Regions from separate parts of the Ensifer sp. VA4 genome, predicted to be linked through region 3. Evidence: predicted binding sites of a transcription regulator. Region 3 holds the regulator's gene; each other region holds the start of a gene.
The links. The regulator LexA, encoded in region 3, represses DNA repair genes until DNA is damaged. The targets are predictions, from matches to a motif close to TGTTCNNNNTGTGTTCNG.
Positions count from the first base shown of each region.

Region 1: a site for LexA is predicted at 1,627-1,644, ahead of parE (DNA topoisomerase IV subunit B). Genes of this name have one in related genera too.
Region 2: a site for LexA is predicted at 1,788-1,805, ahead of ruvC (crossover junction endodeoxyribonuclease RuvC). Genes of this name have one in related genera too.

Region 1 covers NZ_JBVQPO010000015.1:154,541-157,814, forward strand. Annotated here, with positions in the region: gene AC0C6X_RS25490 (UbiA family prenyltransferase) at 1-505, opposite strand, end outside; gene AC0C6X_RS25495 (alpha/beta hydrolase) at 633-1,511, opposite strand; gene parE (DNA topoisomerase IV subunit B) at 1,764-3,274, shown strand, end outside.
Region 2 covers NZ_JBVQPO010000008.1:147,405-150,678, reverse strand. Annotated here, with positions in the region: gene AC0C6X_RS15770 (HAD hydrolase-like protein) at 40-669, shown strand; gene AC0C6X_RS15765 (LLM class flavin-dependent oxidoreductase) at 680-1,678, opposite strand; gene ruvC (crossover junction endodeoxyribonuclease RuvC) at 1,849-2,361, shown strand; gene ruvA (Holliday junction branch migration protein RuvA) at 2,477-3,094, shown strand; gene ruvB (Holliday junction branch migration DNA helicase RuvB) at 3,189-3,274, shown strand, end outside.
Region 3 covers NZ_JBVQPO010000006.1:314,078-317,351, forward strand. Annotated here, with positions in the region: tRNA gene AC0C6X_RS12885 (tRNA-Ser) at 257-346, shown strand; gene AC0C6X_RS12890 (hypothetical protein) at 580-876, shown strand; gene lexA (transcriptional repressor LexA) at 1,194-1,922, shown strand; gene AC0C6X_RS12900 (acyltransferase family protein) at 2,398-3,274, opposite strand, start outside.

The sequences.
Region 1 (3,274 bases), on a different contig from region 3:
CGGCCGCGTCCGGAGCAACCACGATCGCGCGCCGCGCCGCTTCGAAGACGGCGATGTCGTCACGGCTGTTGCCCATGTAGTCGAAGGCACCGTCGCCGTAGCGGTCGACCAGAGCCTGGCGCTTGCGGCTGCTCGTAAGATTGAGCGCGTCGGTCGAATGCATGACCGAGGAGAAGAGCCCGACATGATCGGCAACGTCTCTGGCGACGGATGGCGCCGCTCCGGTGACGAGCACCAGTTCGCGCCCGGATTTTCTCTCCTCCGCCAGCCGATCGATGACGGCCTGGCGGTAAGGCCAGTCCTGAGCCTGGCGGCCGGAACGCAAGGCCACCTCATGCTTCAGCCGCGCCTTGCCCTTCGCCAGCCAGAACAGCATGGGAATGAGCATCAGGGGATTGCGCAAGAGGATGATCGCCGCACCTTCCCACAGCGTATCGGCGGCCAACAAAGTACCGTCGAGATCCACACACAGGGGAACGTGCCGTGTTTCGGTGCGCGCGTCCATGATTTCCACCCCAGCCATAATTGCCGGGCATGATGACGTCTTCAACTTTCCAGAGTGGAAACACGGCCCACAATCTCGCCCGGAAACTGTCGGGCTGGTTAACAAATGTCAGCGGCGCCGACAAAGGTCAGTGGCGACCGATCCAGTTCAACGCATCGCGCCAATCGGTCATGCGCAGCGGGGTGCCGTGCGAGCCGGTTTCGAAGAGAACGAAGCGTGTCGGGTAGCCCTTGGACTTGAGCTCACGGTAGAGCGCCCTCTGGCTTTCGGCCGGATAGACGCTGTCGCGGCTGCCGTGGCTGAAGAACATCGGCAGCTTCGCCTTGTAGGCAGCGCTCTTGGTGAAATCGGGGTCGCTCACGCCCCCCATCACCATCATGCCGCCGAGAGCCGCCACGGCAGAGGCATCGCGCGAAACGCCCCAGCAGATGAAGCTTCCCATCGAGGCGCAGGCGAGCACCACGGGGCGACCGCCGGACCGCTCGGAAGCCTGCTTCACCAGGCCGGCAATATCCGCAGCACCTGATGTATCGAAGGAGCGGACGCTCGGCGCGTAGTAGGTGCCGCCATTGGCGACGGCAAGGTTCTTCAGCCGGTTGAAGTTGCCGCCGAAGGAAAAATCGTTGGTGCCGAGCCGGCGATCGCCGCCGCGGCCGTGGACGAAGATCACCGTGAAGGCAGCGCCACGGTCGGGACCGACGCGGGTCACATCGAGCGAACGGCCGCCAATGTCCAGCGTCTCGTTGACCTGCTCGCTCTTCACGCCAAGCGAAACATAGGCACGTTTCACCCGGCGCTCCGGGATCTCGTCCCGTTCGTTGATGTCGCGCAGTTCCTGGTAATCGACGGTCAGGTCGTCGCCGTCATCATTCTGCTGCAGCACCTTGCCATAGGAGAAGAGTTCGTCCTTGAAGGGCTTCAGAGCCTGTGCCTGGGCGACGGAAGCCGCGGAAAGCAAGGCAACGGCCAGCAAAAGCCGACGAAACGGAAAAACAATTGTGGACACGGCCAATGACGGGCTCCCTCGTTCGCCGAAAGCCTTGCCATCGCCCGGACGCCAAAGCAACACTTGCTCCATGACATGGCCATGAAGGCGGCATTTCGCCCCCGGCCAAGGCCAGCATTCTCCTTTTGTTCGCGTATCCCGCGAGAGTCTGGCAGAATTCAGGTGATTCGACCGCCGGGGGATGGCGGCAAAGCCGAGGTCTTGCTATGGCCTCCGGCATCCCCAGACGACAGGAACGACCCGAACGGCCCCATGGACGACAACAGCGACCTCTTCTCAATGCCCGAGCAACCGAAGCCTGCACAGCCGAGCGCCAAGCCGGCGGTGCCAGCGGCACCAGTCGCGCGCGAAGAGCCGCGCCCTGCGCCGAAAGGCAGTGATGGCAGCGACTATGACGCTTCGGCGATCGAGGTGCTCGAGGGTCTGGAGCCGGTTCGTCGTCGTCCGGGCATGTATATCGGCGGCACCGACGAGAAGGCGCTGCACCACCTCTTCGCCGAAGTCATCGACAACTCGATGGACGAAGCGGTCGCCGGCCACGCGAACTTCATCGAAGTCAACCTCGATGCCGACGGCTTCCTGACCGTGACCGATAACGGCCGCGGTATCCCGGTCGAGAACCATCCGAAATTCCCGGGCAAGTCGACGCTCGAAGTCGTCATGACGGTGCTGCATGCCGGCGGCAAGTTCGATGGCAAGGCCTACGAAACCTCGGGCGGTCTTCACGGCGTGGGCGTTTCCGTCGTCAACGCGCTGTCCGATGCGCTCGAAGTCGAGGTCGCCCGCAACCGCAAGCTCTATCGCCAGCGCTTCTCCCGCGGCATTCCGCAGGGCGGGCTCGAAGAACTCGGCGACGTGCACAACCGCCGCGGCACCCGCGTTCGCTTCCATCCGGACCCGGATATCTTCGGGCCGCACGCACATTTCGAGCCCGGGCGGCTGTTCCGCATGGCGCGCTCGAAGGCCTATCTCTTCGGCGGCGTCGAGATCCGCTGGTCCTGCGATCCGTCGCTCCTGCAAGAAGGCTCCGAAATCCCGGACAAGGCCGTCTTCCACTTCCCGGGCGGCCTGAAGGACTACCTCGCCGCGACGCTCGGCAAGGAGTTCACCGTCACCCGCGAGATCTTCGCCGGCAAGTCGGAGAAAGCGAACGGGCACGGCTCGCTCGAATGGGCCGTCACCTGGTACGGCGGCGACCAGCAGGTGCATTCCTACTGCAACACCATCCCGACGCCCGAGGGCGGCACGCATGAGGCGGGTTTCCGCATCGCGCTGACCAAGGGCCTGAAGAGCTATGCCGAACTGACGCAGAACAAGCGGGCGGCGATCATCACCACCGACGACGTGATGATCTCGGCGGCTGGCATGCTGTCGGTCTTCATCCGCGAACCGGAGTTCGTCGGCCAGACGAAGGACAAGCTTGCGACGGTCGAGGCGCAGCGCATCGTCGAAAACGCGCTTCGTGACCCCTTCGATCACTATCTGGCCGACAATCCGGGAGAAGCCGCCAAGCTGCTCGACTGGGTGATCGAGCGCGCCGAAGAGCGCGTGCGCCGGCGCAAGGAGAAGGAAGTCAACCGCAAGACGGCGGTGCGTAAGCTCCGCCTACCCGGCAAGCTGGCGGACTGCTCGCAGAACACCGCAGAAGGCGCCGAACTCTTCATCGTCGAAGGGGATTCGGCAGGCGGATCGGCAAAGCAGGCGCGCAACCGCTCCAACCAGGCGATCCTGCCGCTGCGCGGCAAGATCCTCAACGTCGCGAG
Region 2 (3,274 bases), on a different contig from region 3:
GTGTCCGAAAGGGCACGGGTTTTTCATTGTACGGTTCCGATGACCTATGAATTTGCGATCTTCGATTTCGACGGCACGCTCGCGGACACCGCGGCGAGCTTCATGCTTGCCTGCAACAGTGCCGCACGGCGCTACGGCTTCCGTGAGCTTTCCGTCGAGGAGTTCCAGTCGCTGCGGACGATGGGCAATCGCGAGATCATCGCGCATCTCGGCGTGCCCCTGTGGAAGCTGCCGCAGATCGCCATGTTCATGCGCCGGGCCATGGCGGCCGAGGCCGCAACCGTGCGGCTGTTTCCGGGCGCCGCCGAATTGCTCAGCCGGTTGAGGGCCGCCGGTATCGGCATCGCCATCGTCAGCTCGAACGCGGAAGACGGGATTCGCGCTGCACTCGGAGAAGCGGCGGCGTCCGTGGACATTCTCGAGTGCGGTGCCGCTCTCTTCGGCAAGGAACAGCATTTCAAGAAGGCGGTCCGATATTCCGGGCTGGACCCGACCCGGTTCCTGGCGATCGGCGACGAAGCACGCGACATCGAAGCGGCCCGCAAGGCGGGCATTGCCGCGGGAGCGGTGGCCTGGGGTTATGCCGATCCGGTCTTCCTGCGAAAGCTCGGACCGGATCGGTTTTTCACCCGCATGGAGGACATTGCGCCGGCTTTCGGCGTGGTCTGATCGCGCTTTCTCAGGCCTTCGCGAGATCGCGCTGGGCGTCGCCGAAGAGGCGAAGCGAGTGCAGGCGCGCCTCCATGTCGAAGATCGGTAGGGAGATGATCAGTTCATCGGCCTTCGTCTGATCGAGGAAGGTCGCGATTTTCCGGCGGATCGTCTCGGGCCCGCCGACGACCGCATACATCATCGAATGGTCCACGAAGATCTTTTCGTCATAGCTCCAGAGCCCGTCCATCGATTGAACCGGCGGCGGGAAGCGTCCGCGCGCATTGCGCCGCAGCGTTACGAAGGATTGCTGCATCGAGGTGAAGAGATAGTTCGCCTCCTCGTCCGTATCGGCGGCGACACCCATGACGCCGACCATGACATGCGGTCTGTCGAGCGTCGCGGACGGCGTGAAGCGTTCGCGATAGATCTCCAGCGCCGAGAGCAGCATGTCCGGCGCGAAATGCGAAGCGAAGGCGAAGGGAAGGCCGAGCATGCCGGCAAGATGAGCGCTGAAATGGCTCGAGCCCAACAGCCAGATCGGCACATTGGTGTCGGCGCCCGGAACGGCGATGATCTTCTGATCCTCGGCGACGGGGCCGAGCAGGGCCTGCAGTTCCACGACATCGTTCGGGAAATTGTTGCCGCTTGCCTCCATGTTGCGCCGGAGCGCCTGGGCCGTGCGCATGTCGGTTCCCGGCGCGCGGCCGAGGCCGAGATCGATGCGACCCGGATAGAGCGCGGCGAGCGTGCCGAACTGTTCGGCGATCACCAGCGGCGAATGGTTCGGCAGCATGATGCCGCCGGAGCCGACGCGGATCGTCTTCGTGGCTGCGGCCACGTGCGAGATCACGATGGAGGTCGCGGCGCTGGCGATGCCCTTCATGCCGTGGTGTTCCGCCAGCCAGAAGCGTTTGTAGCCGTTCTCCTCGGCGGCCTGCGCCAGGCGGCGGGAATTTTCGAGCGATTGGGCGACGCTGCCGCCTTCGGTGATCGGGGAGAGATCGAGGACGGAGAAAGTCGCCATGGCAAAGGCCTTTATTGAGGGAAATTGATGAAAGGCTATGTAAGCTCAATTTTCCTCAATCCAAGGGCGACGACCAAGAATTCCTGAAGCCCTGTTTCAACTGTGCGTATGTTTTTGTTTTGTTCACTTTTTGCTGGCAGCGTCCAGGCTGGCGTCATAGGGTGAATTTCATGCAGAATATGATTCGCATCATCGGCATCGATCCGGGCCTCCGCCGCACCGGCTGGGGCATCATCGAGACGCTCGGCAACTCGCTGCGTTTCGTTGCCTCCGGCACGGTCACCTCCGATGGCGAGATGGATCTTGCTTCGCGGCTTTGCCAGTTGCACGACGGCCTTGCCGAAGTGGTGCACAGCTACCAGCCGCACGAAGCGGCGGTCGAGCAGACCTTCGTCAACAAGGACGCGACGGCGACGCTGAAGCTTGGCCAGGCGCGCGGCATTGCGATGCTGGTGCCGGCGCGCGCGGGCTTGAGGGTCGCCGAATATGCGCCGAACGCGGTCAAGAAGGCCGTGATCGGCGTCGGCCATGGCGAGAAGCAGCAGATCCACATGATGATCAAGGTTCTGATGCCGAAGGTCGAGTTCAAGGGCAACGATGCGGCGGACGCATTGGCGATCGCCATCTGTCATGCCCACAATCGGCAATCGGTGACGAGCCGGCTCGCCGCATTGATGGCGTAGTTGCAGCAGATCTGAAATGCTACATCGACCTTAGCGCGTCTTGAGGCGCGCGGCGCTGTAGAGAAGATATTTTCCGATGGTCTGAGCGACCATCCCCCACCGCGAGAGACGCCATATGATCGGCAAATTGAAGGGTACCATCGACGAGATCGGCGAGGATCACGTCGTGCTCGACGTGCATGGCGTCGGCTATGTCGCCTTTTGTTCGGCGCGCACCTTGTCCAAGCTCGGTTCGGCTGGCGAGGGGGCGATGCTCTTCATCGAGACCTATGTGCGCGAGGACCAGTTGAAGCTCTTCGGCTTCCTGACGGCGCTCGAGCGGGAATGGTTTCGCCTGCTGCAAAGCGTGCAGGGCGTTGGTTCGAAGGTTGCGCTCGCGGTGCTCTCGACCCTGACGCCGGGCGAACTCGCCAATGCCATCGCGCTGCAGGACAAGACCTCGGTCTCCCGCGCGCCGGGTGTCGGCCCCAAGGTGGCGGTACGCATCGTCACCGAACTCAAGAACAAGGCACCGTCCTTTGCCGGCGAAATGGCGTCGTCGATCGGCCTCAAGCAGGAGCTTGGCGAAGGCGTCGCCTCCGCGCCGGTGTCGGATGCGGTTTCGGCGCTGACCAATCTCGGGTATTCGCGCGACCAGGCGGCCAATGCGGTTGCCGCCGCGCTGAAGAATGGCGGTGAGGGGGGAGACAGTGCCAAGCTCATTCGCCTCGGCCTCAAGGAACTGGCGCGATGAGCGCTTGCCTTGGCGGGGCGCAGAAGGCAGAACGGAAGGGGCCGGACGCAGGTGGGTACCTGCGCCATGACGACCGACCAATTGGAACGAATGCATGACTGATGCGGCACGTCTGATAACGCCGGAAAAGCGCGGCGAGGATCTCGACGCGACCATGCGCCCGCAGTCGCTGGACGAGTT
Region 3 (3,274 bases):
GCGGAAATCTCGGCGTCCCGAAACGGAACAGTCGATCAAACATGACAGCAACACGGCAAAAATGCGAACTCATCCACAGATCAACGCCGGATTTCATGCGTTATGGTTTACAGATGGTTACCGGCAGAGCGGGCCCGCGCTCTAATACCGGGCCACCGAGAAAATCCTTCGGCGATGCATCTTAAATCTTGCAAAGCGACGGAGCTTCGCGCAATAACGCCGTGCCCGAAAGCCGTTAGCTGCCGGCTTCAGGCAAGGACAGGTGGCCGAGTGGTTTAAGGCTCTGGTCTTGAAAACCAGCGTACGGGAAACCGTACCGTGGGTTCGAATCCCACCCTGTCCGCCATTCCCCCTTGGAAATACGCTGACGCCGCCCCCCTTGCCGCAGCGCGCCGCTGCTGCAAAGCCCTGCGGCCTTTGCGCGTCGGGCACGTGACGTAAAACAGCCACAGCTTACACTCAAAGAGCTGTTGAACACGTCAGAGTGATCGCCAGGCTTGCTGGACACCGGAACGAAAGCGCGGTTCACATCGTTAACCGCCCCGTAGTCCCACCCTTGCATCAAAGTGGACGATCACCGTGCTCGCCGCCCTCCTCCTCGCTTCGATAGTCGCATCGCCCAATATGCCTGACATCAAGCTCAGCGCCGCCACGGTTGACGAACTGCAGACCGATTTCGAAACCGCCGTTCCCTGCCATCAGATCGACGGACGCAAAGTGTGGAAGGGCGCGATTGCGTTCTACATCCAGTCGTTCGTCTATGACGGCGACACAGCTGTTGCGACCGATGCGGCGGACGCCGTGCTTCCCGAAGACAACACCCCCGAGACGGTGAAGGAATTCGAAGACGCCTGCTCCAGCACGCAGCCGGCCTAAAGCGAAGAGCGTTCGGATGAACGCACGTCGCTTTAGTACCTTCCGCTTACAGCGATTCCACCTGAACACCGGATCAGCTCGCCTGCTCCACGAAAACGATCACGAATCGTTCGAATCAACCTCACGGTCTCGCCATGCGCCACGCCGCAGGCCCTATTTCGCGCACTCAAACCCGCTTTGCTCCCGTAAAAGTGACCGATTGATACGCGCAGACGCGTCAATTGCCTGAATTCACGGAATTTTAGGCACTTGCAGAACACATATGGAACAGATAGTGTCTGTTCTTGATTTGTTTCACGCTTCTGGAGCGACGTGCCATGCTGACCCGCAAGCAACAGGAATTGCTTCTGTTCATTCACGAACGCATGAAGGAGTCGGGCGTCCCGCCATCATTCGATGAAATGAAGGATGCGCTCGAGCTGGCGTCGAAATCCGGCATCCACCGCTTGATCACGGCGCTCGAAGAACGCGGGTTCATTCGCCGTCTGCCGAACCGGGCCCGTGCGCTCGAGGTCATCAAGCTCCCGGAAGCCTACGCATCCATCCAGCAGCAGCAGCCGCGCCGCGGCTTCTCCCCGAGCGTGATCGAGGGAAGCCTCGGCAAACCGGCAGCACCTCCCCCTGCTGCACTGCCAAAGCCGGCGCCAGCGGCTGAAAACGCTTCGGTGTCCGTGCCGGTCATGGGCCGCATCGCTGCAGGTGTGCCGATCTCGGCCATCCAGAACAACACGCATGACATCACCGTTCCGCTCGACATGCTCGGCAACGGCGAACACTACGCCCTCGAAGTCAAGGGCGACTCGATGATCGAAGCCGGCATCTTCGACGGCGACACGGTGATCATCCGCAATGGCAACACGGCCAATCCCGGCGATATTGTCGTGGCGCTCGTGGACGATGAGGAAGCGACGCTGAAGCGCTTCCGGCGCAAGGGCGCGTCGATTGCGCTCGAAGCCGCCAATCCCGCCTACGAGACACGGATTTTCGGACCCGATCGGGTGAAGATCCAGGGCAAGCTCGTCGGACTGATCCGCCGCTACCACTGACATCCGGACAAGATCTGGAACGGCAGCTCCTTTCGCTGCCCAATATCTTCTCCGGGACATCGGCGGCGTCTGCGTATCTTGTATAGGGTCCGGCAAACGGCCTGGGAGGTTTGGCTCCCAGTCGAGTTGGAGCGCCGCCTGTCACTCTCGGATGGCGTCGTATATGACGGCTTCGGGTCTATGGCGCGGAAAACCGCAGGCAATCCGTCGCCTTCACTGGCTTCTTGGCGCATCGTGGGCGTTTATAGCCCGGCCAGCGATTGGGCTATGATGCTCGACGGGCATCCTTCTTCTCGACGAGCAGCAGTACCGTCGGGTTTACGTCCTCGCCAGTTCTCGGGAATCTCGGACCACTACAGCGGTTGCATGGCTCGCCTGCTTTAGTGCCGAGGCCATCTTCACCAACGCCCAGCAATCACAGTCTGACCGGAGGTCGAGGGCTTTCTGGCCCACAAGTGGGGGCTGACCGGGAATCTCAGCGCAGGGCACCCGTATAAGAGTTCTCCGGCCTAAAATGAGGGCCACGCCTCGCGTATCTCGTACGGAGCTTCAAGAACGGCTGTTCGATGCATCGGTAGCTGAGTGCTGCGATCGGCAGGAACAGCACAAAAGCCAGCAGGGAACACAGAAGCGAAAGCCCAAAGGGCAGAAGACCAAGATACTGCGTCACCATTTTTGCAGCGGGGCCATAGTACCAAAAGTGAAGCAGGTAGATCGAATAGGAGACCGTGCCTACGAAGGAAATCGAGGCCGATAGCCGTTTAGGCAAACTCAATTTCGATCCGTCGTAGGCGGCGATCATCACGGCGTAGAACGCGGCCTCGGCGGCGGGAAGATAGATCCATACGGGCGATGCTTGAGGCCCATAGAAACCGCCGCTGATGTTGAACCAGTGGTAGAAGGTGACGAACGCCATGGCGACCGCAAGGACTGCCAAGGGCCGCACGCGTTCACCTCGGAAGAGATACCAGACATATATCCCGGCAACGAACTGGTCGAAGTGACCGATGATTGTCCAGTACGCGGTTGGATGGATTTCCCAGCCGGTTATAAACAGGCTCAGGCGCAACACGACCGCCGTAAAGATCAGGATCAAGGCCACCAATCGCCGCAGGAAGAGAATTGCGGGAAGGATCAGATAGAAGTGCCATTCTACGGCGATGCTCCAAGCACCGTTCGGCCACCTTGGAAGTATGCTTCCAAGCGCGATCTGTGTCGCGACTGCTTGAACCGAGGATCCGTTGGCAATCCAGGCTGCCGCCTGCAGCAGCAGTGCGACCGTCAACAAAGGCAGCAGACGAAGGGCTCGGTTCCACAGGAAGCTCTTATAGTCGATCTGCCTGCCGTCCAGC